DNA from 2 places in the Peribacillus sp. FSL R5-0717 genome. Region 2 is predicted to be linked to the other one. Evidence: a T-box and tRNA genes for the amino acid it is inferred to sense, from the RefSeq annotation. Region 2 holds a T-box; the other holds one or more tRNA genes.
The links. A T-box is a leader RNA that pairs with one kind of tRNA and senses whether it is charged. The one in region 2 lies ahead of leuS (leucine--tRNA ligase), so its partner is inferred to be a tRNA-Leu.

Region 1: it has a tRNA-Leu gene. The T-box ahead of leuS (leucine--tRNA ligase) is inferred to sense a tRNA for this amino acid. The anticodon was not compared.

Annotation. Positions count from the first base shown of each region.
Region 1 covers NZ_JBBOOF010000001.1:2,864,883-2,874,714, forward strand. The annotation lists gene NYE65_RS14030 (RsbT co-antagonist protein RsbRA) at 1-163, shown strand, start outside; gene NYE65_RS14035 (STAS domain-containing protein) at 166-522, shown strand; gene NYE65_RS14040 (anti-sigma regulatory factor) at 526-927, shown strand; gene NYE65_RS14045 (PP2C family protein-serine/threonine phosphatase) at 937-1,947, shown strand; gene NYE65_RS14050 (anti-sigma factor antagonist) at 2,007-2,339, shown strand; gene rsbW (anti-sigma B factor RsbW) at 2,336-2,809, shown strand; gene sigB (RNA polymerase sigma factor SigB) at 2,787-3,575, shown strand; gene NYE65_RS14065 (PP2C family serine/threonine-protein phosphatase) at 3,572-4,183, shown strand; gene NYE65_RS14070 (Tex family protein) at 4,276-6,459, shown strand; gene cmpA (cortex morphogenetic protein CmpA) at 6,534-6,653, opposite strand; gene NYE65_RS14080 (SprT family protein) at 6,737-7,216, shown strand; tRNA gene NYE65_RS14085 (tRNA-Asn) at 7,349-7,423, shown strand; tRNA gene NYE65_RS14090 (tRNA-Ser) at 7,431-7,521, shown strand; tRNA gene NYE65_RS14095 (tRNA-Glu) at 7,542-7,613, shown strand; tRNA gene NYE65_RS14100 (tRNA-Asp) at 7,639-7,714, shown strand; tRNA gene NYE65_RS14105 (tRNA-Gln) at 7,796-7,870, shown strand; tRNA gene NYE65_RS14110 (tRNA-Lys) at 7,881-7,956, shown strand; tRNA gene NYE65_RS14115 (tRNA-Leu) at 7,966-8,047, shown strand; tRNA gene NYE65_RS14120 (tRNA-Leu) at 8,107-8,192, shown strand; tRNA gene NYE65_RS14125 (tRNA-Arg) at 8,211-8,287, shown strand; tRNA gene NYE65_RS14130 (tRNA-Pro) at 8,295-8,371, shown strand; tRNA gene NYE65_RS14135 (tRNA-Gly) at 8,405-8,478, shown strand; rRNA gene NYE65_RS14140 (16S ribosomal RNA) at 8,574-9,832, shown strand, end outside.
Region 2 covers NZ_JBBOOF010000001.1:1,957,156-1,971,913, reverse strand. The annotation lists gene NYE65_RS09535 (class I SAM-dependent methyltransferase) at 1-195, opposite strand, end outside; gene NYE65_RS09530 (TIGR01212 family radical SAM protein) at 192-1,151, opposite strand; gene NYE65_RS09525 (SMI1/KNR4 family protein) at 1,320-1,826, shown strand; gene NYE65_RS09520 (DUF2524 family protein) at 1,922-2,185, shown strand; T-box leader at 2,339-2,569, shown strand; gene leuS (leucine--tRNA ligase) at 2,623-5,037, shown strand; gene NYE65_RS09510 (Ig-like domain-containing protein) at 5,373-8,540, shown strand; gene NYE65_RS09505 (hypothetical protein) at 9,552-10,151, opposite strand; gene NYE65_RS09500 (spore coat protein) at 10,281-10,775, opposite strand; gene NYE65_RS09495 (LysR family transcriptional regulator) at 10,908-11,810, opposite strand; gene gltB (glutamate synthase large subunit) at 11,944-14,758, shown strand, end outside.

The sequences.
Region 1 (9,832 bases), 910 kb from region 2:
GGGCGCCAAATGTATACTATGCGGCATCCGCCCTGAAATAGCTCAAACCATCGTTAATCTTGGCATTAATTTAAATGAAGTGATTACAAAAAATACGTTGAAAAAAGGGATAGAAGTTGCGTTGGAATTAACGAGCCGTAAGATCGTAAAGGTGGAGGGATAAGTATGAGGATTCCGATATTAAAGCTTTATGACTGCTTGTTAGTCTCTATACAGTGGGAATTGGATGATGTGACAGCTCTTCAATTTCAAGAGGATTTACTGCATAAGATTCATGAAACAAGCGCGAATGGCGTTGTTATAGATATTACCTCAATAGATTTTATTGATTCTTTTATCGCAAAGGTATTAGGCGATGTCTTTAGCATGTCTAAGCTTATGGGGGCCAAAGTTGTAATTACGGGAATCCAGCCTGCTGTTGCCATAACATTGATTGAACTAGGAATTAGTCTCGATGATGTTCTGACAGCATTAGACTTAGAGAAAGGCCTGGAGAAATTACAACAGGAATTGGGGGATTAAAGAATGGAGTTCCAATCCTGCGTAAAAATCATAAATGAATGGGACATCGTAGCTGCAAGGCAGCTCGGAAGAAATGTCGCTAAAGAGTTGGGGTTCGGTACTGTAGACCAGGCCAGAATCACAACGGCCATTAGCGAATTGGCCCGAAACATATACCTATATGCTGGACAAGGCAGTGTTAGCATAGAAAAGCTAAATATAAATGGGAAGTCAGGATTGAAAATCATTGCAGAAGACCAAGGGCCGGGAATTGAGGATATCCGCAGAGTCATGGAAGATGGATATACCACCTCAGGGGGGCTGGGGGCAGGCCTTCCTGGAGCCAAACGTTTAATGGATGACTTTGATATTGAATCGATACCAGGTGAAGGGACTAAGATTATCGCGACGAAATGGCTCCGTTAGGGGGGGACTATGGATATTAGGGAGAACATGGAGAAAAAGTATCATGAGGCGCTTTCTACTTATCTTAAAGACCAAAATGAGCAGGCACTCTATCAAGGGCAGAAGATTAGCCGCCTACATATCAAATACAATATATCTCCAGAAGAAATCATAAGTATGCATAAAAATAACTTAATGGAACTTTACCCGGAATTACCGGGAAAAGTATTGGATTCTTTCGATTTTCTGCTAGAAGTCATGATGGGCTACGGCATTGCATACCGTGAACATCAAAGCCTCAGACATCAACAGCAGGAATTGAAAACGGAAATCGAGATAGCGGCAAACGTTCAACATACTCTTTTGGAAACGGAAATACCTGATATCAAAGCTCTTGAAATTGGGGCGATCAGTGTTCCTGCGAGGCAGATGAACGGGGATTACTATCACTTCGTCCAGGATGAAAATGAGCGTATAGGTGTTGGGATAGCCGATGTCATAGGAAAAGGGATCCCTGCTGCGCTGTGCATGTCGATGATCAAATATGCGATGGACAGTCTTCCGGAGCATCGTCATGAACCGAAAAGTGTACTTGAGAGCTTGAACCGGGTTGTGGAGCATAATGTTGATCCAAGCATGTTCATAACCATGTTCTATGGTTTATATGATCCGCATGACAGGCAATTTTCCTATGCTTCAGCCGGACATGAACCTGGATTTTACTATGACGCAGCTACAGGTACTTTTAGCGATTTGGATGCAAAGGGCTTGTTGCTTGGCGTTGATAAAAAAACAAGGTATCGCCAATATGAAAAAACGGTGAATCGTGGCGACATGATCATTCTATTATCTGACGGAGTAACGGAGTGCCGCACGAATGATGGGTTCATAGAAAGAGAAACGCTTATTGGTTTGATTAAAAAAAATATGCATTTGCAAGCCCAGGAAATGGTGAATAATATATATAAACAATTGGAGAAAATGCAGAACTTCCAACTGAGGGATGATTTTACATTAATAATTTTAAAATCAAATGTTTAGCATTGTTACTGCTGGGTATAGATATAGGAATGAAGAGGATTTGAAGAGGTGGGTCAAGGATGAATATAACAGTAGATGTTAATGAATTGAATACTGAATTTAATGTAAAACTAAAAGGTGAAATCGATGCTTATACTGCGCCGAAACTAAGAGAATCACTATTTCCAATTTCAGAGCAGGAAAATGTTTCGATTACTATTGATTTAACTGAAGTTTCGTATATGGATAGTACGGGACTTGGGGTATTTGTCGGTGCTTTTAAAAGTGTTAGGGCACATAATGGCGAGTTCACGTTAGTTGGATTATCGGAAAGGTTACGACGTTTATTTGATATAACAGGTCTTGCAGATATCATTGATATAAAAAGTGGTACAGAGGGTGGGTTAGAATGAGTCAAGTATATGATTACATCGAAATGAAAATACCTGCAAAACCAGAATTCATCGGTGTCATTCGTTTAACGCTTTCTGGAATTGGAAGCCGGATGGGATTTGCGTATGATGAAATAGAGGATTTGAAAATCGCTACCAGTGAGGCTTGTACAAATGCGGTACAGCATGCATACAAGGATTCTGAAAAAGGTGAAGTGAAAGTAAGTTTCGGCCTTTATCCTGACCGTTTGGAGGTCATGGTTTCCGATAGTGGTAAGAGCTGTAATTTCGAGGAGGTTCGTCAAGGGCTAGGTCCATACGAAAATGGACAAAAAGTCGAACTTTTGAGAGAAGGAGGCTTGGGTCTTTACCTTATTGAAACTCTGATGGATGATGTAAAAATTCATCAGCATGATGGGGTTACTGTATTTATGACTAAGTTTTTAGAAGGAGAGCAGGTGGAGATGGATGCAAAAACAGTCTCAACCTAATCAGGCACAAAGAGAACAGGTAAATGAATGGATCAGAGCTTACCAGCAGAATCAAGATGAAGAAGCGCAGAGTAATCTCGTCATCCATTATAAAAGTTTGGTTGAAACAATCTCCCGTAAGTATGCGAAAGGGAAATCATTTCAGGAGGATATCTCCCAAGTCGGCATGATTGGTCTATTAGGTGCCATTCGACGATATGATGAATCTTTCGGTAAGAGCTTTGAGGCATTTGCCGTCCCCACTATTATCGGGGAAATCAAAAGGTTCCTTCGTGACAAAACATGGAGTGTCCATGTGCCAAGGAGAATTAAGGAACTAGGTCCGAAAATCAGGGTGACTGTCGAGGAGTTAACGACAACTCTGCACCGTTCACCAAGAATAGATGAAATAGCCGATAGTATTGGCGTGACCGAGGAAGAAGTTTTAGAGGCGATGGAAATGGGAAAAAGCTATCAAGCTTTATCCGTGGATCATTCTATTGAGGCGGATTCTGATGGCGGCACTGTCACATTGCTTGATATATTCGGAAATGTCGATGAAGGTTTTGAAAAGGTCAATCAGCGTCTTGTGCTTGAAAAGGTGCTTCATGTGCTGAGTGACCGTGAAAAGATGATCATTCAACATACTTATTTAGAGAATTTAAGCCAGAAAGAAGCTGGCGATAAGCTTGGGATTTCCCAAATGCATGTGTCAAGGCTCCAACGCCGCGCGATCAAGAAACTTCAAGAAGCCATTAATGCTGAAAACTCGGAGTTAATTCAGTGATCAAAGATATTCTAAGGGGAGAAAAAATAGAAGTCCTTGTCTCACAATCGTCTAAAAACGGGATGGTTTACTGTGGTGATGATTACTTTTTTCTTCATACGGAAGAATACTTTGTATGTGTCCTGGCAGATGGGCTAGGCAGCGGGAAAAATGCATACGATTCCTCCCATGCCGTCATCGAGGAAGTTAAACGTAATCATGAGTTGGATGTGGAAGCACTAATGGCAGTGTGCAATCAAGTTTTAGTCGATAAACGGGGGGCAGCCGTTTCCATTTTGAAAATCTTTTATGATAAGAATGAATTTGTATACAGTTCAGTGGGCAATATTCGCTTTTTCCTGTATAATCCAAACGACGATAAACTCGTTTACCCTTTACCTGTTACAGGGTATTTATCCGGCAGGAAACAAAAATACAGGACGCAAAGATACAAATATGAACCAAATGCTAAATTCATTCTTCATTCCGATGGTTTGGAACTTAAGGGAGCTAAGTCTTTTTTAAAAAGGCTGGTCCCTATCGATAAGAACGCCCAATGCATATTAAAAAGCAGTCCATTAACTGCAGATGATACAACTTTCATTTTAGGAAGCTTACTTTCGCCATAATTCGGAAGTGAGCTTTTTTGTATGGAATTCGCAACTTCATCGCTCATTTGCTAGACTATATATATTAGAGCAAAAGGTTGGAGGTAAACAAAATGATCGTTGTAGAAGATACATTAAAAGAATTGATAAAACAAATATCCAATGAGCTGACTTTGAAAAATCATCAAGTTCAAAACGTCATACAGATGCTGCAAGAGGGCAATACTGTCCCTTTTATTGCACGGTATAGAAAAGAAATGACGGGTTCACTTGATGAAGTGCAGATTCGTTCCATTATGGAAAGATGGAATTATCTAGAAAACCTTGGCCAGAGGAAAGCGGAAGTTACTCGTTCAATTGGTGAACAGGGGAAATTGACGGAAGAATTAACAAAACAAATCGAAAAGGCAACAAAACTGCAGGAAGTCGAGGATTTATACAGGCCATTCAAACAAAAAAGGAGAACGAAAGCGACAGTTGCTAAAGAAAAGGGGCTTGAACCACTGGCCAATTGGCTTTTGGAATGTCAAATGCATCCTCGAGTCAGCGAAAAAGCAGCCGAATTCATATCGGGAGAAAAAGAAGTTCCTTCTATTGAAGAGGCTATTGCAGGTGCGCAGGACATCATAGCTGAACATATTTCCGATGATGCAGAATTAAGGAAGTGGATAAGGGCCGAAATTTTCAAAGCTGGAAAAGTGATTTCAACTGTGAAAAATGAAGAGAAGGACGAGAAAAAAATCTTCGAAATGTACTATGAGTATGAGGAGCCGGTTCAAAGAATCGTACCTCATCGGGTGTTGGCGCTGAATAGAGGTGAAAAGGAAGAGGTTTTGCGAATCTCCATTCAGCCCCGGACTGAAGTCATCGTTGGTCATCTGGAACGTAAAATCATTAAAAATAACAAATCTGAAGCCCAAGTTGTACTTAAATCTGCGATAGAGGATGGACTTAAGCGTTTAATCATGCCTTCTGTAGAGCGGGAGATCAGAAAAGAGCTGACGGAAAAAGCGGAGGATCAAGCTATCCACATTTTCTCTGAAAACCTCCGGAACCTGCTCTTGCAGCCTCCGCTTAAAGGAAAAGTGGTCCTCGCTTTAGATCCGGCATATAGGACTGGCTGTAAGCTCGCTGTCATTGATGAAACCGGAAAGGTACTTGATATCAGTGTAATCTATCCGCATCCTCCTGCTGCGAAACTTCATGCTGCCCGTGAAAAAACGATCGATATACTTCAGCGGTTCTCGGTTGAGATCGTGGCAATCGGCAATGGAACGGCATCACGTGAATCAGAGCAATTCATTGCAGATATTTTAAAAGAAGTGAAAGGGAACATTTCATATATCATTGTTAATGAAGCGGGAGCCAGTGTGTATTCAGCTTCAGATATAGCACGTGAAGAGTTTCCGGATCTTCAAGTTGAACAGAGAAGCGCAGTTTCGATAGGCAGAAGGCTTCAAGATCCCCTTGCTGAACTTGTTAAAATTGATCCGCAATCTGTGGGGGTAGGCCAGTATCAACATGATGTGTCTCAGAAAAAGTTAACGGAATCCCTCACCTTTGTAGTGGAAACAGCTGTTAACCAGGTGGGTGTTAATGTCAATACCGCTTCATCGTCTCTCTTACAATATGTAGCTGGTTTATCAAAATCGGTTGCTCAAAATATCGTGAAGAAAAGGGAAGTGGAAGGGAAATTTCAAAGCAGGAAGGAATTAAAGAAGATTCCCCGGCTTGGTGCCAAAACATATGAACAATGTATAGGATTCTTACGTATCATTAATGGAGATGAACCTTTAGATCAAACCGCGATACATCCTGAGAACTACAGTGCCGTGAATAAATTATTGAAGAAAATGGGTTTCACATCTGAGGATTTAGGCAGTGATGCACTGAATGAAGAGTTAGGTAAGCTAAATCCTGCTGATTTGGTCAATGAATTGGAAATTGGGGAAATTACGATCAAAGATATCATTGATGATTTGATGAAACCGGGAAGAGATCCTCGGGATGAGTTATCAAAACCGCTGCTTAAGCAGGATGTACTAAAAATGGAGGATCTGCAAACTGGGATGGAGTTACAAGGTACAGTGAGGAATGTTGTGGATTTTGGTGCCTTTGTGGACATCGGTGTTAAACAGGATGGACTGGTGCATATTTCTAAACTGAGCAACCGGTTTGTAAAGCACCCATTGGATGTAGTTGCCGTTGGGGATGTTGTCACAGTCTGGGTCGAACTAGTTGACTCCCAAAAGCAAAGGGTATCTTTAACGATGCTCGAGCCAAAGGATCAAAACTAGCCTAAGGTAAGCTCCTTCTATATTAGAAGGGGTTTTTTTGAAATGATGTATTTATATTTGGAACAATGTCGAATCTATAATCTGAGACTTTCTTTCTTTTGATAAAAAAACCAGCATTGATTCAACATCTTCACTTGATAATAATCCTTTTCATAAAAGGCTTTGCGGATTTGATTCTGGAACCAATTAGGCATAGCTTTTCCTCCCTTAGTTTCCTATTGTATTATTAGTCTATGTTATAATGGGTTGTCATGTTACCAAGGAAAGGGAGGGGGAAATGGATAATCGTCAATTGCAAAAACTAGTAGAAGAAATTTCGTTGAAAGACTTTAAAAAGGTCTTTAGACACCAAGCGAGTTTTAATCCGCGTCTCCGGACAACAGGAGGACGATACTTGCTCCGTTCACACAATATAGAAATAAATAAGAAGTATCTTGATGAACGCGGTGTGGAAGAAATGATTGGAATCATTAAGCATGAATTGTGCCATTACCATCTACACATCGAGAAGAAGGGGTACCAGCATCGTGATGCGGACTTTAAGCATTTACTCAAAAAAGTGGGGGCACCGAGATTTTGCGAGCCGCTGCCATCTAACCAATTAAAGAAAAAGATGAATATAATTCAATATAAATGTGAAGACTGTCAGCAGGTATATATAAGAAAAAAACGAATCGACACTACCCGTTTCGTTTGTGGTAAATGTCGTGGAACATTGATTTACCAAGGGTTTAAGGAGCAAAAAACAAAAAAATAAAAAAACACAAAAGAACTCTTGACTTTAGGTTGCAACCTCTTTATAATCATAAGAGTCGACAAGATAACAACTTGTCCTTAACGACAAACACTAAGGTCCTTGAGCGTGAAAAAGGAACCCAATTTTCATTATTCCGCAGTAGCTCAGTGGTAGAGCATTCGGCTGTTAACCGAACGGTCGTAGGTTCGAGTCCTACCTGCGGAGCCATTTTTTTGGGGAAGTACTCAAGAGGCTGAAGAGGCGCCCCTGCTAAGGGTGTAGGTCGCGTAAGCGGCGCGAGGGTTCAAATCCCTCCTTCTCCGCCAGTTACATATTTTTATATCAAGGCCCATTGGTCAAGCGGTTAAGACACCGCCCTTTCACGGCGGTAACACGGGTTCGAATCCCGTATGGGTCACTTTCTTATACAAAATAAAAATACTGGTCCCGTGGTGTAGCGGTTAACATGCCTGCCTGTCACGCAGGAGATCGCGGGTTCGATTCCCGTCGGGACCGCCATTTTTTTCTTAAAAAAACACTTGCCAAATAAATATTATCGTGATATAATATTATCCTGGTTGTTAATTAGTGTTTAAATATTGGGCTATAGCCAAGCGGTAAGGCAACGGATTTTGATTCCGTCATGCGAAGGTTCGATCCCTTCTAGCCCAGCCATTTTTATTTAGAGCCATTAGCTCAGTTGGTAGAGCATCTGACTTTTAATCAGAGGGTCGAAGGTTCGAATCCTTCATGGCTCACCATTTATTTTCGCGGGTGTGGCGGAATTGGCAGACGCACCAGACTTAGGATCTGGCGCCGCAAGGCGTGGGGGTTCAAGTCCCTTCACCCGCACTGATATTTTTCTTCTTGACATCAAGTTGAAAAGGTGTTAAACTTACAAAGTCGCTTTCGCGGTCGTGGCGGAATGGCAGACGCGCTAGGTTGAGGGCCTAGTGGGGGAAACCCCGTGGAGGTTCGACTCCTCTCGGCCGCACCAATAACATCATAGAAATTAGCGCCCGTAGCTCAATTGGATAGAGCATCTGACTACGAATCAGAAGGTTGTAGGTTCGACTCCCGCCGGGCGCACCATATTTTACGGGAAGTAGCTCAGCTTGGTAGAGCACTTGGTTTGGGACCAAGGGGTCGCAGGTTCGAATCCTGTCTTCCCGACCATTCTTTCTTTCTGAAAATACTTTAAAATTAAATGCGGGTGTAGTTTAGTGGTAAAACCTCAGCCTTCCAAGCTGATGATGAGAGTTCGATTCTCTTCACCCGCTCCATTATTGCTCTTTGAAAACTGAACAAAACAAAGCGCCAACGTTAAATTTTAAGTGAGCACACACTATCAAAAAAGCAAATGAGCAAGTCAAACATTTCTTCGGAGAGTTTGATCCTGGCTCAGGACGAACGCTGGCGGCGTGCCTAATACATGCAAGTCGAGCGAATCGACGGGAGCTTGCTCCCTGAGATTAGCGGCGGACGGGTGAGTAACACGTGGGCAACCTGCCTATAAGACTGGGATAACTTCGGGAAACCGGAGCTAATACCGGATACGTTCTTTTCTCGCATGAGAGAAGATGGAAAGACGGTTTACGCTGTCACTTATAGATGGGCCCGCGGCGCATTAGCTAGTTGGTGAGGTAATGGCTCACCAAGGCGACGATGCGTAGCCGACCTGAGAGGGTGATCGGCCACACTGGGACTGAGACACGGCCCAGACTCCTACGGGAGGCAGCAGTAGGGAATCTTCCGCAATGGACGAAAGTCTGACGGAGCAACGCCGCGTGAACGAAGAAGGCCTTCGGGTCGTAAAGTTCTGTTGTTAGGGAAGAACAAGTACCAGAGTAACTGCTGGTACCTTGACGGTACCTAACCAGAAAGCCACGGCTAACTACGTGCCAGCAGCCGCGGTAATACGTAGGTGGCAAGCGTTGTCCGGAATTATTGGGCGTAAAGCGCGCGCAGGTGGTTCCTTAAGTCTGATGTGAAAGCCCACGGCTCAACCGTGGAGGGTCATTGGAAACTGGGGAACTTGAGTGCAGAAGAGGAAAGTGGAATTCCAAGTGTAGCGGTGAAATGCGTAGAGATTTGGAGGAACACCAGTGGCGAAGGCGACTTTCTGGTCTGTAACTGACACTGAGGCGCGAAAGCGTGGGGAGCAAACAGGATTAGATACCCTGGTAGTCCACGCCGTAAACGATGAGTGCTAAGTGTTAGAGGGTTTCCGCCCTTTAGTGCTGCAGCTAACGCATTAAGCACTCCGCCTGGGGAGTACGGCCGCAAGGCTGAAACTCAAAGGAATTGACGGGGGCCCGCACAAGCGGTGGAGCATGTGGTTTAATTCGAAGCAACGCGAAGAACCTTACCAGGTCTTGACATCCTCTGACAACCCTAGAGATAGGGCTTTCCCCTTCGGGGGACAGAGTGACAGGTGGTGCATGGTTGTCGTCAGCTCGTGTCGTGAGATGTTGGGTTAAGTCCCGCAACGAGCGCAACCCTTGATCTTAGTTGCCAGCATTCAGTTGGGCACTCTAAGGTGACTGCCGGTGACAAACCGGAGGAAGGTGGGGATGACGTCAAATCATCATGCCCCTTATGACCTGGGCTACACACGTGCTACAATGGATGGTACAA
Region 2 (14,758 bases):
CAGTTTTGCCGTTGTGGTTTCGATCGCTTCTTTTTGAATATCAAAACTATAGACATGTCCGTCTGTACCTGTAAGTCCTGCAAGAAAGACGGTATCAAAGCCGTTGCCCATCGTGCCATCTATGGTTATATCCCCGGGGCGGACCGCTTTTTCCAGCAGAATCCTGGCGAAAGGCAAAATTCGATCTAGCTTCATGATTGTACCTCCATGTGATGATTTTTCCCCTGCCAGCTGTTGCGGCGTTTCAGTTCGGCGTCAATGGCATTCAGGACATCCCATTTATTGACGCTCCACATTGGACCGATCATCAAATCGATCGGACCGTCACCCGTAATGCGGTGAACGATCATTTCTGGAGGGATTATTTCCAGCTGGTCACATACAAGGCTGACATAATCGTCACGGTCAAGAAACTCGAGCAGGCCTTTTTCATATTGCTTGACCATCGGTGTCCCTTTCAATAGATGAAGTAAATGGATCTTTATCCCCTGCACATCGAGTTTGGCGACTTCACGGGCTGTTTCCATCATCATGCCGTAATCTTCCTGAGGCAGGCCATTGATGATATGGGAGCAGACGCGGATGCCGTGCTTGCGCAGTTTATCGACACCTTCTTTGTAGCAATCGAAGTCATGGGCGCGGTTGATCATCGTTGCGGTCTTTTCATGGACCGTCTGGAGACCCAGCTCGACCCAAAGGTAAGTGCGTTCGTTCAATTCCGCTAAATACTCGACTACATCATCTGGAAGGCAATCCGGGCGTGTCGCGATGGAGAGTCCGACGACACCTTCCTGGGTCAATACACTTTCATATTTCTCGCGAAGCTCTGCCACGGGTGCATGCGTATTCGTGAATGCCTGGAAATAGGCCATATATTTTCCATCTTTCCATTTATGGTGCATCCGTTCGCTGATTTTCTTAAACTGGACGTCCAAGGGTTCAACCCTGCTGCCAGCGAAGTCACCAGAGCCTGAGGCACTGCAGAAGGTACAGCCGCCATGTGCGACGGTGCCATCACGGTTGGGACAGTCAAAACCGCCATCCAAGGCAACTTTAAAGACCTTATGTCCAAAATTTTCTCTCAGGTGGTAATTCCATGTATGATATCGTTTGTTGTCCGTTGCATATATAAACGGGTTTGCTTGATTCAAATCAGCAACCTCCTAAATAAAATAAAGCGCACCATATATTATACAACATTCTCGTAGCTAGGTCTTTTTTTGGAAAAAAAGCGTATACTGTATACTTGAAGGCTAAATATTTTGCTGCTATTTCCATTTTATCTTTGAATGACTATATCCAATCGGGAGCTGATGGACATGACCGGTCAAGTTGAAGAAGCGATCAAACAAATGAAAAAGAAATTAGCCGAAAATAATCAGGTGATCGAAGTAAATGAAGATGGGTTCACATACAAAGCCACTTGCACCTTCAATTCACCTGCTTCGGATGAACAAATTCATTCCTTTGAAAAGAAAACCGGACTGCTTCTGCCTGAGGATTATAAGGAGTTTTTAAAAATAACCAATGGATGCCGTCTGTTCGATAATGTGGAATCAGGCGGGGAAAACGATTTATACAGCTTGGATGATATTATTAATTACACATATGAAAATTCCTACGAGGGATGCTATAAAGTGGCCTGCATTTATCAAGATAATATCGTGATCGATGGGGAAGCCGTCGCCAAAGGCGATAAGGAGTATTTAATGGTAAAAGGCCATATCGATGATTTTGAAGAAGGCGAGAAGCTCCATATGGGCTTTGCCGAATGGATCGAGCAGTTCATTTCCCATCAAGGTGAGAAGTTTTGGGATAAGGGTTGATTGCTCAAAAAAAATGATAATCCTCCCGTTATTTGCTCAAACTAGAAAAGATGATTCCGAATCATCCAAATGAGACGCGAAGGAGAGGGTTTGAAATGGCAACCAGACAATCCGTCGATCATTTTTTAGAGCAATGTGAAGGGGCTCTCCATTTTGCAGAGTTCGAATTTAACGAGGCCTCACGGCAGGAGCATTATGATGATGAACAATTTCAAAATTCGCAAAGGTATATCGAAGAGGCTTTGACGGATATGGAACGATTGTATGCCAGTTCGAATGACCAGCAACGGGAAATGCTTTCGCGGATGAAGCAGCAGTTGAACGAATTGAGGAATGAAATGATTTTACTGCGACATTAAATGGAAGCAGGGGAGCTATGAATGAATAGCTCCCTTTTTTGCACGAATTTTCCTGAATTCGCATATATAATGAAAAACCTGTCGATAATGTTTATGTACGGCTATTGCAATTATCGGTGAAATTGACTAGAATGAAATAAAATCAATATTCTCATAAAGACTATGATGAGGAATAGTAGCGGTTTAAACCAGTAAAGAGAGTTGACGGGTGGTGCAAGTCAACCTGGGACGGTCGCGAACTCGCCTTGGAGTCCCGGGTGTGAATTAATAAGTAATGCCTGGCGTTTTAATCCATGTTACGGATGTTTTAAGCTGGGCGGATTTTAGCTATCGCCAATGTGGGTGGTACCGCGGGAAGATATACATAATCCTCTCGTCCCTATTTTGGGATGAGGGGTTTTTTATTGTTTTTTAAACGGAAATTAGGAGGAAATCATATGAGTTTTGACCATAGAAGCATAGAAACGAAATGGCAAAAGTATTGGGAAGGCAATAAGACATTCAAAACGGGTGAAGATAGCGGCAAACGCAAATTCTACGCGCTGGATATGTTCCCATATCCTTCAGGGGCCGGTCTTCATGTGGGGCACCCGGAAGGTTATACGGCAAGCGACATCCTGGCACGGATGAAACGGGCACAGGGGTATAATGTATTGCATCCGATCGGGTGGGACGCCTTTGGACTTCCGGCAGAACAATATGCGATCGATACGGGAAATGATCCAGCTGAATTCACGGAGCACAACATCAACACGTTCCGCCGCCAAATCAAAGCCCTTGGATTTTCTTATGACTGGGATCGTGAAATAAACACGACAGATCCCGACTATTACAAATGGACGCAATGGATTTTCTTGAAATTATATGAAAAGGGCCTTGCCTATATTGATGAAGTGGCCGTTAACTGGTGTCCGGCACTTGGCACGGTATTGGCGAATGAAGAAGTCATCGATGGGAAAAGTGAGCGTGGAGGCCATCCTGTTGAGCGCCGCCCAATGAAACAGTGGATGCTTCGTATCACGGCGTATGCTGACCGTTTAATCGACGATCTAAATGATGTGGATTGGCCGGAAAACATCAAGGATATGCAGCGTAACTGGATTGGCCGTTCCGAGGGAGCAGAGGTTACATTCAATATCGATGGCTTTGATGAAACATTCACGGTGTTCACGACTCGTCCGGATACGTTATTCGGTGCAACATATGCCGTATTGGCACCTGAACATCCGTTTGTCGATAAAATTACGACAGCTGATCAAAGTGCGGCAGTTGAAGCCTATTTGGATGAAGTGAAACATAAAAGCGACTTGGAAAGAACAGACTTGGCAAAGGATAAATCAGGAGTGTTCACGGGGGCTTATGCGATTAACCCGGTAAACGGCGAAAAAATGCCGATCTGGATTGCCGATTATGTGTTGATCAGCTACGGAACAGGAGCAATCATGGCCGTTCCTGCCCATGATGAGCGAGATTATGAGTTCGCAGTAAAGTTCGACTTGCCGATCAAGGAAGTCGTAGCTGGCGGAGACGTGACAAGTGAAGCATATACAGGCGATGGACTTCATGTGAATTCGGAATTCCTTGATGGGTTGAATAAGGAAGATGCCATTTCGACCATGATCAAATGGCTGGAAGAAAAAGAAATCGGCACGAAGAAAATAACATACCGCCTTCGCGACTGGTTATTCAGCCGTCAGCGTTACTGGGGTGAACCGATTCCAATCATCCATTGGGAAGACGGCACGATGTCGCCAGTGAAGGAAGAAGAACTTCCATTGATTTTACCGAAAACTACGGACATCAAGCCCTCGGGGACAGGCGAATCACCACTTGCGAACATATCGGAATGGGTGAATGTAACGGATGAAAACGGACGAAAAGGACGTCGTGAGACGAATACGATGCCGCAGTGGGCAGGAAGCAGCTGGTACTTCCTTCGTTATATCGATCCGGATAACAAAGAAGCACTTGCCGATCCTGAAAAATTAAAAGAATGGATGCCGGTCGACATTTATATTGGCGGCGCTGAGCATGCGGTGCTTCACTTGCTTTACGCTCGTTTCTGGCATAAGTTCCTGTACGATATCGGTGTCGTGCCAACGAAGGAACCGTTCCAGAACCTATTTAACCAAGGAATGATCCTTGGTGAGAATAATGAAAAAATGAGTAAATCCAAAGGGAACGTCGTGAACCCGGATGATATCGTGGAAAGCCATGGTGCCGATACACTTCGCATGTACGAAATGTTCATGGGGCCATTGGATGCTTCGATTGCCTGGTCCACAAACGGATTGGACGGTTCCCGCAGATTCCTTGACCGTATCTGGCGTTTATTAGTCAACGATGACGGGACGATCACAGATAAGATGACAGAGACGGATGACACGGGCAAGCTCGAAAAAGTCTATCATCAAACGGTTAAAAAAGTGACCGAGAACTATGAGGAATTGAAATTCAATACGGCGATATCACAATTGATGGTATTCATTAATGATGCTTATAAAGCGGATTCGCTTCCTAAGGTGTATATCGAAGGCTTCGTAAAGCTGCTTGCACCAGTTGCACCGCATATCGCCGAGGAGCTTTGGTCTAAACTGGGCCATTCCGAGAGCATCACGTACGGAACATGGCCGGCTTTCGACGAAGCGAAGTTAGTGGATAACGAAGTCGAAATCGTCATCCAAATCAACGGAAAAGTCAAAGCGAAATTAATGGTGCCGACTGACACTACGAGAGAAAAACTGGAAGAAATCGCGATGGGTGATGATTCCATCAAAGAACAAATCGATGGGAAAACCATTCGTAAAGTGATTGCCGTACCAGGCAAATTAGTCAATATCGTCGCAAACTAAATAAAAATGATTGGAAGCTGTCCCGCATATTATTACTGCGGGGACAGCTTTTTTTTCGTGGCATTGGCTGATTATAGGAAAAATGTCATGTTAGGATACTCACCGATTTAACTCTATTAGCGATCAATCTGCCAAATGGACATCTACAATCGTCATGAGAGGAAATCGGAATGTAAATAACTTGCCTAATTGGTTCATGCGAATCATTTTTCAGCTCTTTGGCCAAATAAATCAAGCATTTGACATAAAAAAGGGAAAAAATTGGTTGATAAAATTTTACAGTGTGATAGTTTGGTATAGTACTATATTTTTAACCAATTATTGGAGGGAAAACCGTGAAATTTAAGAATGTGAGTCGAATTACGGCGTTTGCACTAATTTTTGCACTGATTTTCAGCTTGATGGTTCCACTGAATTCTCAAGCAGCAGCTGCAGCACCCATTGAAAATGTAAAAACGATTAAAAATGGGGACACTCTGGACGGAAAGTTTGAAAAACCGGATGTTCAATGGTACCAAATCAGTCCCACAACAGAAGAAGTACAAAAGTTCTCCCATATTGAGTTCGAAGTCAATTCGGACAAAATCTTGAATATCTCCGTATATCAAGATAAAGAAAAAGCAGAAAAAGATGAGAGCAATTATATTGTCTCTGCTTATCCTGATGAAAAAGCTGTAGTCGATTTCCCATATGCATGGAAAGGCACATATTATGTTAAAGTTGAATATTTCGGCGATACGGATGATGAGGGAAATCTCATTCCGGATGCGGAAAATGTAGCTGAATACTCCATCAATGCGCATTCAGTAACATTGCCGCCATCTGCCGGGGACGAAGGGGAGGAGCTTGAATCTTGCCCGGTTGAAGTGAGTGTAAACGATAAGAAAACGGGAGAATCCATGTTAAAAACACTCCGCGTGTTTAGAGATGAAGTTCTCACGAAGTCGTCTGAGGGACGTACCCTTTCCTCTTTATACTATAAAGCTTCGCCATTCCTGGCCCTTCACCTGGCTGGTAATAAAACGGCAAGGGAAGCCGTTTATAAACACTTAGTCGAGATTAAGCCGCTTATTGAGGATCTTAATGAAAATGGAGCAAGCAGTACGGCAGTCATTAGCAACAAGCAGCAAGAAGCGATCAAGGCCTTATTCAAAAAGTCGGCAGACGTTGCTCCGGCCGGATTGAAAAAGGATATGGACGCCATTGCAAAGAAAATCAATCTTGATAAGCTTGCAGGTGAGAGGATCGTTGATATCGCAAGCAAAGCGGGAGTCGAACTTCCTGCTTCGAAAAATGTAAAGAACAAATATATCGTCAAACTTAAACCTGGGAAGTCATTAAGCGCTGTCCAATCCAAGATAAGCGGAAAAGGATATGGAACATTATCGGCACCTAAGCAACAAGAGGTTCTGTATGATGATATGTATGTCGTCGAGTTAAAGAACCAAGCTAAAATGAGCACAGCAGCTCTATCCGGTATCGAAAAACTTCCAGAAGTGGAATATATCGAAGCGGTAAAAACGTACAAAGCACTTTCTTCCGACATTCAATCACCGTATCAATGGTCTTTGAATAACGCCGGCGGGGAAGAAGGCGTAAAGGGAGCGGACATCGATAACGAAAAACTGCAGAACCTTATCAAGAAACGCAATTTAAAAGATACGTTGGTAGCGGTTATCGACACAGGTGTCGATGATTCACTTGCGGATCTACAGAGTGTCGTTGAAATGGAGTCAGGTAAGAATTTCATCGATAAGAAAGAAAAAGCAATCGATGACAATGGACATGGTACACATGTATCCGGAATCATCGCTGCCAAAGCAGATAACGGTTATTCCATGCAAGGAATCAATCCGGCAGCTAAAATCATGCCTGTGAAGGTCTTGGACTCTTCAGGATTTGGAGACAATGAGAAAATTGCACTAGGCATTAAATATGCCGTGGATCATGGTGCAAAGGTCATAAACCTTAGCTTGGGCGGAGAATATAGCAGGACGATTGAATATGCCTTGAAACATGCCGCTGCCAAGAATGTAATGGTTGTCGTAGCAAGCGGTAATGATGGGATGGAAGGTCTTTCTTATCCTGCATCATCAAAATACGCCATATCCGTCGGTGCAACCAATGCCCTTGATTTAGTATCCGATTATTCCAATTATGGATCGAAGTTGGACATGGTCGCACCAGGGACAGCCATCCCAAGCCTTGTGCCTAACGGGAATGTTACCTACATGGATGGTACATCAATGGCAGCTCCCCATGTTGCGGCAGCCACAGCCTTATTATTATCCGGAAACCCTGGGTTGAAAGTGAATGAAGTAAGGGAAATCCTTCATGAGACATCGGAATATGTCGCTTTTGAAGAAGAAGATAATGTAGACCCTTATGAGGACTATGTACCGGAAGATGGGGAAATCATCATACCGGAAGAAGAACTTCCTGTCGGAAAAGATTTAGTCTCTGGATACGGAAGATTGAATGCGTACAGTGCACTTAGTGCAGTGGACCTGAATGCTAAAGTCAATCTTGTGATGGATACGCAAACAAAACTGACTGGTTCAGCTAAAAAAGGGTCAGTGATCGAAGTGAAAAGCGGAAGCAAAACGCTTGGTAAAGGAACGGCGTCAGCCAACGGAACGTTCAGCGTTACGATTCCGGTCCAAAAAGCTGCGCAGCTGCTTACTGTGAATATCTCTGATTCTTCCAAACTAGCAGTATCTTCAATCAAAGTATTCGTGAATAAGGGTGCAACCCCTAACAAGCCAACTGTCAAAGCTTTAAGTGACAAAGATACGTATGTAACGGGTCAATCGCAAGCGGACATGAAAATCTCGATCAAAAATAGTGCCAAAAAAGTGATTGGTTCAGGTAACACGGACAGCAAAGGAAATTTTAAAGTGAAAATCAGCAAGCAAAAGGCCGGAACTAAACTTTCAGTCACGGCTACAGACTTAGCGAAACGTGAAAGCAAGGCGGCAACCGTGACGGTTCTCGATAAAACAGCCCCGGATGCACCGAAAGTGAATGAAGTAAGCGATAAAGCAACAAAAGTAACTGGTAAAGCGGAAATCGGTTCAACCGTTACCGTGAAGTACAGCAATAAAAACATCGGAACGGCAAAAGCTGATAGTAAGGGGAACTTCTCCATCAAAATCAGCAAGAAAAAAGCAGGGTCCGCATTATACGTCTCAGCAAAAGACAAAGCGGGCAATACAGGAAAAGCTGCAAAAGTAATCGTTAAAGATAAAACGGCTCCAGGAGCACCAAAGGTGAATGAAGTAAACGACAAAGCAACAAAAGTAACAGGTAAAGCGGAAATCGGTTCAACCGTTACCGTGAAGCACAGCAATAAAAACATCGGAACGGCAAAAGCTGATAGTAAGGGGAACTTCTCCGTCAAAATCAGCAAGAAAAAAGCAGGGTCCGCATTATATGTCTCAGCAAAAGACAAAGCGGGCAATATAGGAAAAGCAACAAAAGTAACAGTGAAAAAATCTAAATAGCAGTGAAGGCCGTTTAACTTACATGTTAAACGGCTTTTTTTGTGAGAAAACGAATGAAAACACCGCTCGATGATATGCGGTGTTTTTGTCATGAGCGTGTCTTGTGCCTGTGCTTTGTCATAGCATGATATCAGATCTGGAGCTTCATGTTTTAATTCTGAAACCTCATGTACTCGCCGTTCTTACATCATTAATCTGTTCAATAATAAATATCAGGAGGAAATATAATGAAAAAAGGAAGAGTAATAGCATAAGGTATTATTTTAGCTTCCTCAATTGGGTTAGGAACGCTTTCGGTTGAGGCTGGGAATGAGCGTTTGGGGTAACTTCCTGCTTAAATCCAAATCTCTTACTATGTGCTAAAAATGTTAACATTAACAGTTTAATGCATTATAAGAATCAATCTTTTATAAATGATTCCTTATTTTAAATGTATATACCTAGGGCGGGATTTTCGAGGGTCCATATATCCGCCGTTTATTTGATGTCCGAGAGAGCTTGCAATGACTACTGCTGCAAAGAGGAGGAGGATTTTCTTCAATTAAATATCTTCTTTCCGTTTTTTATTTTTAAAGATTACACCCAAATGCCTTATTCTTCAACCCCCTTTTTATGGATGTCGAATTAATTGTGACAAACATTAAATGATCGTTTTTAACTAATGTATCAAAGATGAAGTAGATGGTATTAATTTAGAAGTGAAAGACTTTAAACAATTCACTAATATATGAGAATAATAAGAGGATGTGAATTTATGGGAGTCAGCTCTTGGGGGACTCTCATATGCTTTTGGATCCGCTAATTCCCCCACTTCGATATTGAATTGCTCTTAAAGCATGAGTTTTTATCTAGCTTGATGCAGAATATATGTAATTCGTCGGGCGGCTAATTGGGATTACTGTAAGGCTAGGGAGATGACTGAGAGGGGAGGTCTTGATGCAGTAAATAGGGCGGAATGAAAAAACAATGCAGGGGCATGTTCGATTTAACTTGCCCCTTTAATTTGTCAGCTCATTTAGTGAATTCACTTCTCAGGAGGTAGACCACATCGTATTCCTTCAACTCGTCCATATGTCCTTCCGTATCACCATAAAAATCAGTGGAAAGTGAACGTATGCCTTCATTTCCGCTTGAGTAACATATACTCGCCAATGCAAGCTTGTTTGTGCTGTTTATTTTGAGTTTGCCAGCACCGCCCCATACGCTGGAATCCATTTCATCAATGGTTTCAGGATAAGTAACCGTATCCGTACCATCATAGTTTTGAATGCTTACATTGAACATCGATCGTTTTTGGTCATCATCCGTTTTCGATGTCGTAAAGATGATTGTCCCATTCTTTTCAATCCCCGTTGTCATGCGTCCCATTTCAGGTTCGACAAGTTTGCCAAATTCATATTTTTCGACCCAGACGGACATCTCCTTGTATGTATCATCCACACTGAAATCGATAAGAAAGGAATGTTCACTTGAATTCTCCAGGATGGCTTTCTCCCTTGCTGTCAGCTCTGGAACTGAAAGGATATTCACGGATTTTGGCTCAACGGCCTTACAGGCAACTAAAGAAAATGGGAGCAGGGAAAGGATAATGGATAAAATGATTTTTTTCATGATTTTCACCCCTTGAATACTAAGGACCTAATTAAATCCAATTATAGTATATTATAACATTATAATGAAAAACGGAATCGGAATGCGGCAAAAAAGGCAAGCAATCGGAATGCTTGCCTTTTTTCGTATTTAGAAAGGTTGGGAAAGAGCCTTATTGGCAACATCGACGTCATTTTGAAGCAATTGGTTCAAGTCGTAAGCAGGATAGAGATTTCTTTCATAAAGGTAGTTGAAAATCTTGGCATGGGTATCGATGGCTCCATTTAAATGTTTCTTAAATACCTTTCGAAGGGAAGGGGTGGCTGTTTCCGTAATCGCCATTGCGTAATTTTTGATAGATGATTTGGCAAAGCCCAGCAATTCCCCGGCAGCGGCGGCCGATGCGTCATCTCTTGATGCATCGTCATCCCTGCCCGTTTTAGGCGTCAACGGGTAAAATTGCAGCAGCTCCATGATATTTTGGGTAAGGGTGTCAATCGTTTGCTTATATATCGTTTTTAGAATGGGGTCTTTTATTTTTGGATAAGCAATTTTAAATTTCATAAGGGCATTGGACTGGGCGGCGACCAACTCATGAAGCTCGAGTGTCTCATGCCAAGCAAGATGTGAATGGGTGGGTTGCATGTAAATTCCTCCTGAACGAATAATCTTGATACATTATTCGTTCAGTGGGCTATAGGTAAGTTGTCTAGTGAAATATTTATGGGAAGATCTGTCCCATCTTCAATTTTCATTAACAGTTTTGAAGGCCATGTTTTATTGATATTGTTCGAGAACAGAGAAGAACTTTTTGGCAAATTGGTAAAAAAGTTTTTCTGATGGAGCCAAGTCCCTGTTTTTAGGAGTGATGATGCCGACCGTCCGTTTGACTTCGGGCGTATCGATCGGGATCTTGACAGTGAGTCTTGGAATGACTTCATAAAAGGTACTGTCAGGGAGCAGACTGACTCCGATTCCGGCAGAAACGAGCCCTTTTATGGAATCCATGTCTTCACCTTCCGAGGCGATGTTCGGTGTGAAACCGGCTGCTTTGCAGGCTTCGAGAGCGATAGTGTGAAAGATATATCCTTTTGGAAACAAGACGAAGGGATCATTTCTTAAATCACTTAGGCGCACACTCTTCCTATCAGCCAATGGGTGAGTGATTGGCAGTAAAGCGGATATGTTTTCCGTGAACAGGATATGACCCTCGATATCTGGATCGTTTGTCGGGATCGGTCCAAGGAAGGCTAATCCTATTTCGCGATTTTTGACAGCTTCCTTTAAAGAGGAATAAGATCCCTGTCTTAAGTGGAAGCCGATATTCGGCTGCTCATCTTTAAAAGCGGAAATGACGGTAGGCAGTAAATGGGTGGAGAGGCTGGTCGGGAACCCGATTTTAATGCTTCCGTGTTCAGGGTCCAAAAATTCCTCAATTTGATATTTGGCATATTCAATCGCCTGTATCGCCGTTTTGGCATGGATCAAGAAAATTTTACCAATCGGAGTTAACTGGATATTCCGGCCGATTTTCTCGAATAAAAGTACGCCAAGCTCATCTTCCAGTCTGGAGATTTGCCGGCTGATTGCTGATTGTGCGATATGCAGGTGCTCTGCGGCTTCTGAGACGTGTTCCCTCTCGGCGACTTCAACAAAATAACGTAATTGTCGTAGTTCCATTTATTCATCCTCCTGCCATTCATCTCAAATTGAGATGGATTCTACTAGAATTATATATTGTTTATATCGATTTGAAAACCTAGAATAAATGTAAGTGACATAACGGTGTAAGAATAAGATGGGGGCGATTAATATGACATACAATCAAATACCAAAAGCACAAGGGCTCTACCATCCTGAATTTGAACATGATGCATGTGGGATCGGTTTATACGCTCATTTAAAAGGGCTTGCTACACATGACATCGTCAAACAAGGACTGAATATGCTGTGCCAATTAGATCATCGCGGCGGACAAGGCAGCGATCCCCTTACAGGAGATGGCGCAGGATTAATGGTACAGATTCCTGATGAATATTTCAGGCTGGCATGCCCGGAAATGAATTTGCCGGCAAAAGGACGCTATGGTGTAGGCATGCTCTTTTTCTCTAACAATGATGGTGAACGGAATGAAATCGAAGCTCGTTTGAATGCATTTATCGAACAAGAGGGCCAAACGTTATTAGGCTGGAGAACGGTTCCTGTTGATGCAACGAAAATCGGGGAGGTCGGCAAGGAGACATGTCCGGCGATCCGCCAAGTATTCATCGGGGCAAGCGTAGAGATTACCGATGATTTAGCTTTTGAGCGCAAATTGTTCGTTATCAGAAAACAAGCTGAAAACTGGGCCCGGGAACGCGGCAATCGTTTTTATTTTGCCAGCCTTTCAAGTGCTACGATCGTATACAAAGGATTGTTGACGCCAGAGCAGGTGGATGCTTTTTATCTTGATCTCCAACAGGAGTCTTTCGTTTCCGCTTTCGCTTTAGTGCATTCCCGCTTCAGTACGAATACTTTTCCTAGCTGGGAACGGGCACATCCAAACCGTTACCTGATCCATAATGGTGAAATCAATACGCTTAGAGGCAATGTGAATTGGATGAAAGCGCGTGAACAGCAGTTTGTTTCGGAAGCATTCGGGGATGACCTGCAAAAGGTCCTGCCTATTCTGGATATAGACGGCAGTGATTCCTCGATTCTTGATAATGCACTTGAATTCTTCGTGCTTGCCGGGCGTAAACCGGCACATGCGGCGATGATGCTCATTCCTGAACCGTGGACGGAAAATCCGCATATGACGAAGGAAAAGAAAGCATTTTACGAATATCATAGCATGCTCATGGAGCCATGGGATGGACCGACGGCCATATCCTTTACGAATGGCAAGCAAATCGGTGCCATCCTTGATCGAAATGGTTTAAGGCCGGCAAGGTATTATGTGACAAAAGATGATTACATCATTTTCTCCTCTGAAGTCGGCGTGATCGATGTGGAGCCGGAGAATGTATTATATAAAGATCGTTTAAGTCCAGGCAGAATGCTTTTAATAGATTTAGAGGAAGGCCGTATTGTTTCCGATGAAGAGATCAAGTCGGAAATGGCCCAGGAAAATCCATACCAGCAATGGCTGGACGAACAGCTTGTTCAATTAAGTGACGAAGAACCTGTGCTCGAAGGGGAGCCTTTGAGTGATTTATTATTCAGGCAAAAAGCGTTCGGATACACGTATGAAGATGTCCAAAAGTATTTACTGCCGGTCATTAACGAAGGCAAAGATCCACTGGGCAGCATGGGCAATGACATTCCGTTAGCGGTCTTATCAGATCGCCCGCAATCGCTTTTCAACTATTTCAAGCAATCTTTTGCACAGGTAACCAATCCGCCGATCGATTCGCTGCGTGAACAGATCGTCACGTCAACGATGACATTTCTCGGTGCGGAAGGAGATTTGCTGAAGCCGGATGAAACGAACAGCCGCCGCATTCAATTGGATTCGCCTGTTTTGACGCCGGGTCAAATGCAGCAGTTGAAAGAAAATGCCTATCCTGAATTCAGGAGCAAAGTCATTCACACTTTATTTTCAGAAGATTTAGAGAGTGAACTCGATCGCATCTGCCGTGAAGCGGAACAAGCGATCGCTGATGGTGTCAGCCTTTTGATATTATCTGACAAGGATATGAGCAAAGAAAAAGCTGCGATTCCTTCCCTGCTGGCTGCGAGCGCCCTTCATCAAGAGCTGATCCGCCATGGTAACCGTACGAAGGTGAGCATTATCGTTGAATCGGGGGAAGCAAGGGAAGTCCATCATTATGCATCCCTAATCGGGTATGGAGTGGATGCGATTTACCCGTATCTTGCTTATGAAACATATAAGCAGGCGGTATTGGAAGGCAGTTTGGCCGCCAGCTACGAAGAAACGGTAAGGAAATATGTAAGCTCTGTGACAGAAGGCATCGTAAAAGTGATGTCGAAAATGGGGATTTCAACGATTCAAAGTTATCGCGGCGCACAAATTTTCGAAGCGGTCGGAATCGGTGCTGATGTGATCGAACGCTATTTCAGCGGTACGGCATCGCAGCTTAGTGGAATCGATTTGGTAACGATCGCAGATGAAGCGTTGATTCGCCATAGGAAAGCTGCAGCCGATTCCCTTGATGAAACGCTTGAAAGCGGAAGTGATTTTCAATGGAGAAAAACAGGGGAACATCATGCTTTCAATCCTAAAACGATCCATACATTGCAATGGGCGTGCCGGAAAGGCGATTATAATTTATTTAAGCAATATTCAAACTTGGCGAATGAAGAGAGACTTGGGTTTTTACGGAATTTATTCTCGTTCGATCAAAAACGCCAAAGCATTTCAATAGATGAAGTGGAATCCGTGGAAACCATCGTCAGCCGATTCAAAACGGGCGCGATGTCATTCGGTTCATTGAGTCAGGAAGCACATGAAACATTAGCGATCGCGATGAACCGTTTAGGCGGAAAAAGCAATAGCGGTGAAGGCGGGGAGCATCCTAGCCGTTACCAACTGGATGAAAACGGCGATAATCGCCGCAGCGGTATTAAACAAATTGCGTCCGGCCGTTTTGGAGTGAAAAGCCATTACCTTGTTAATGCCGATGAAC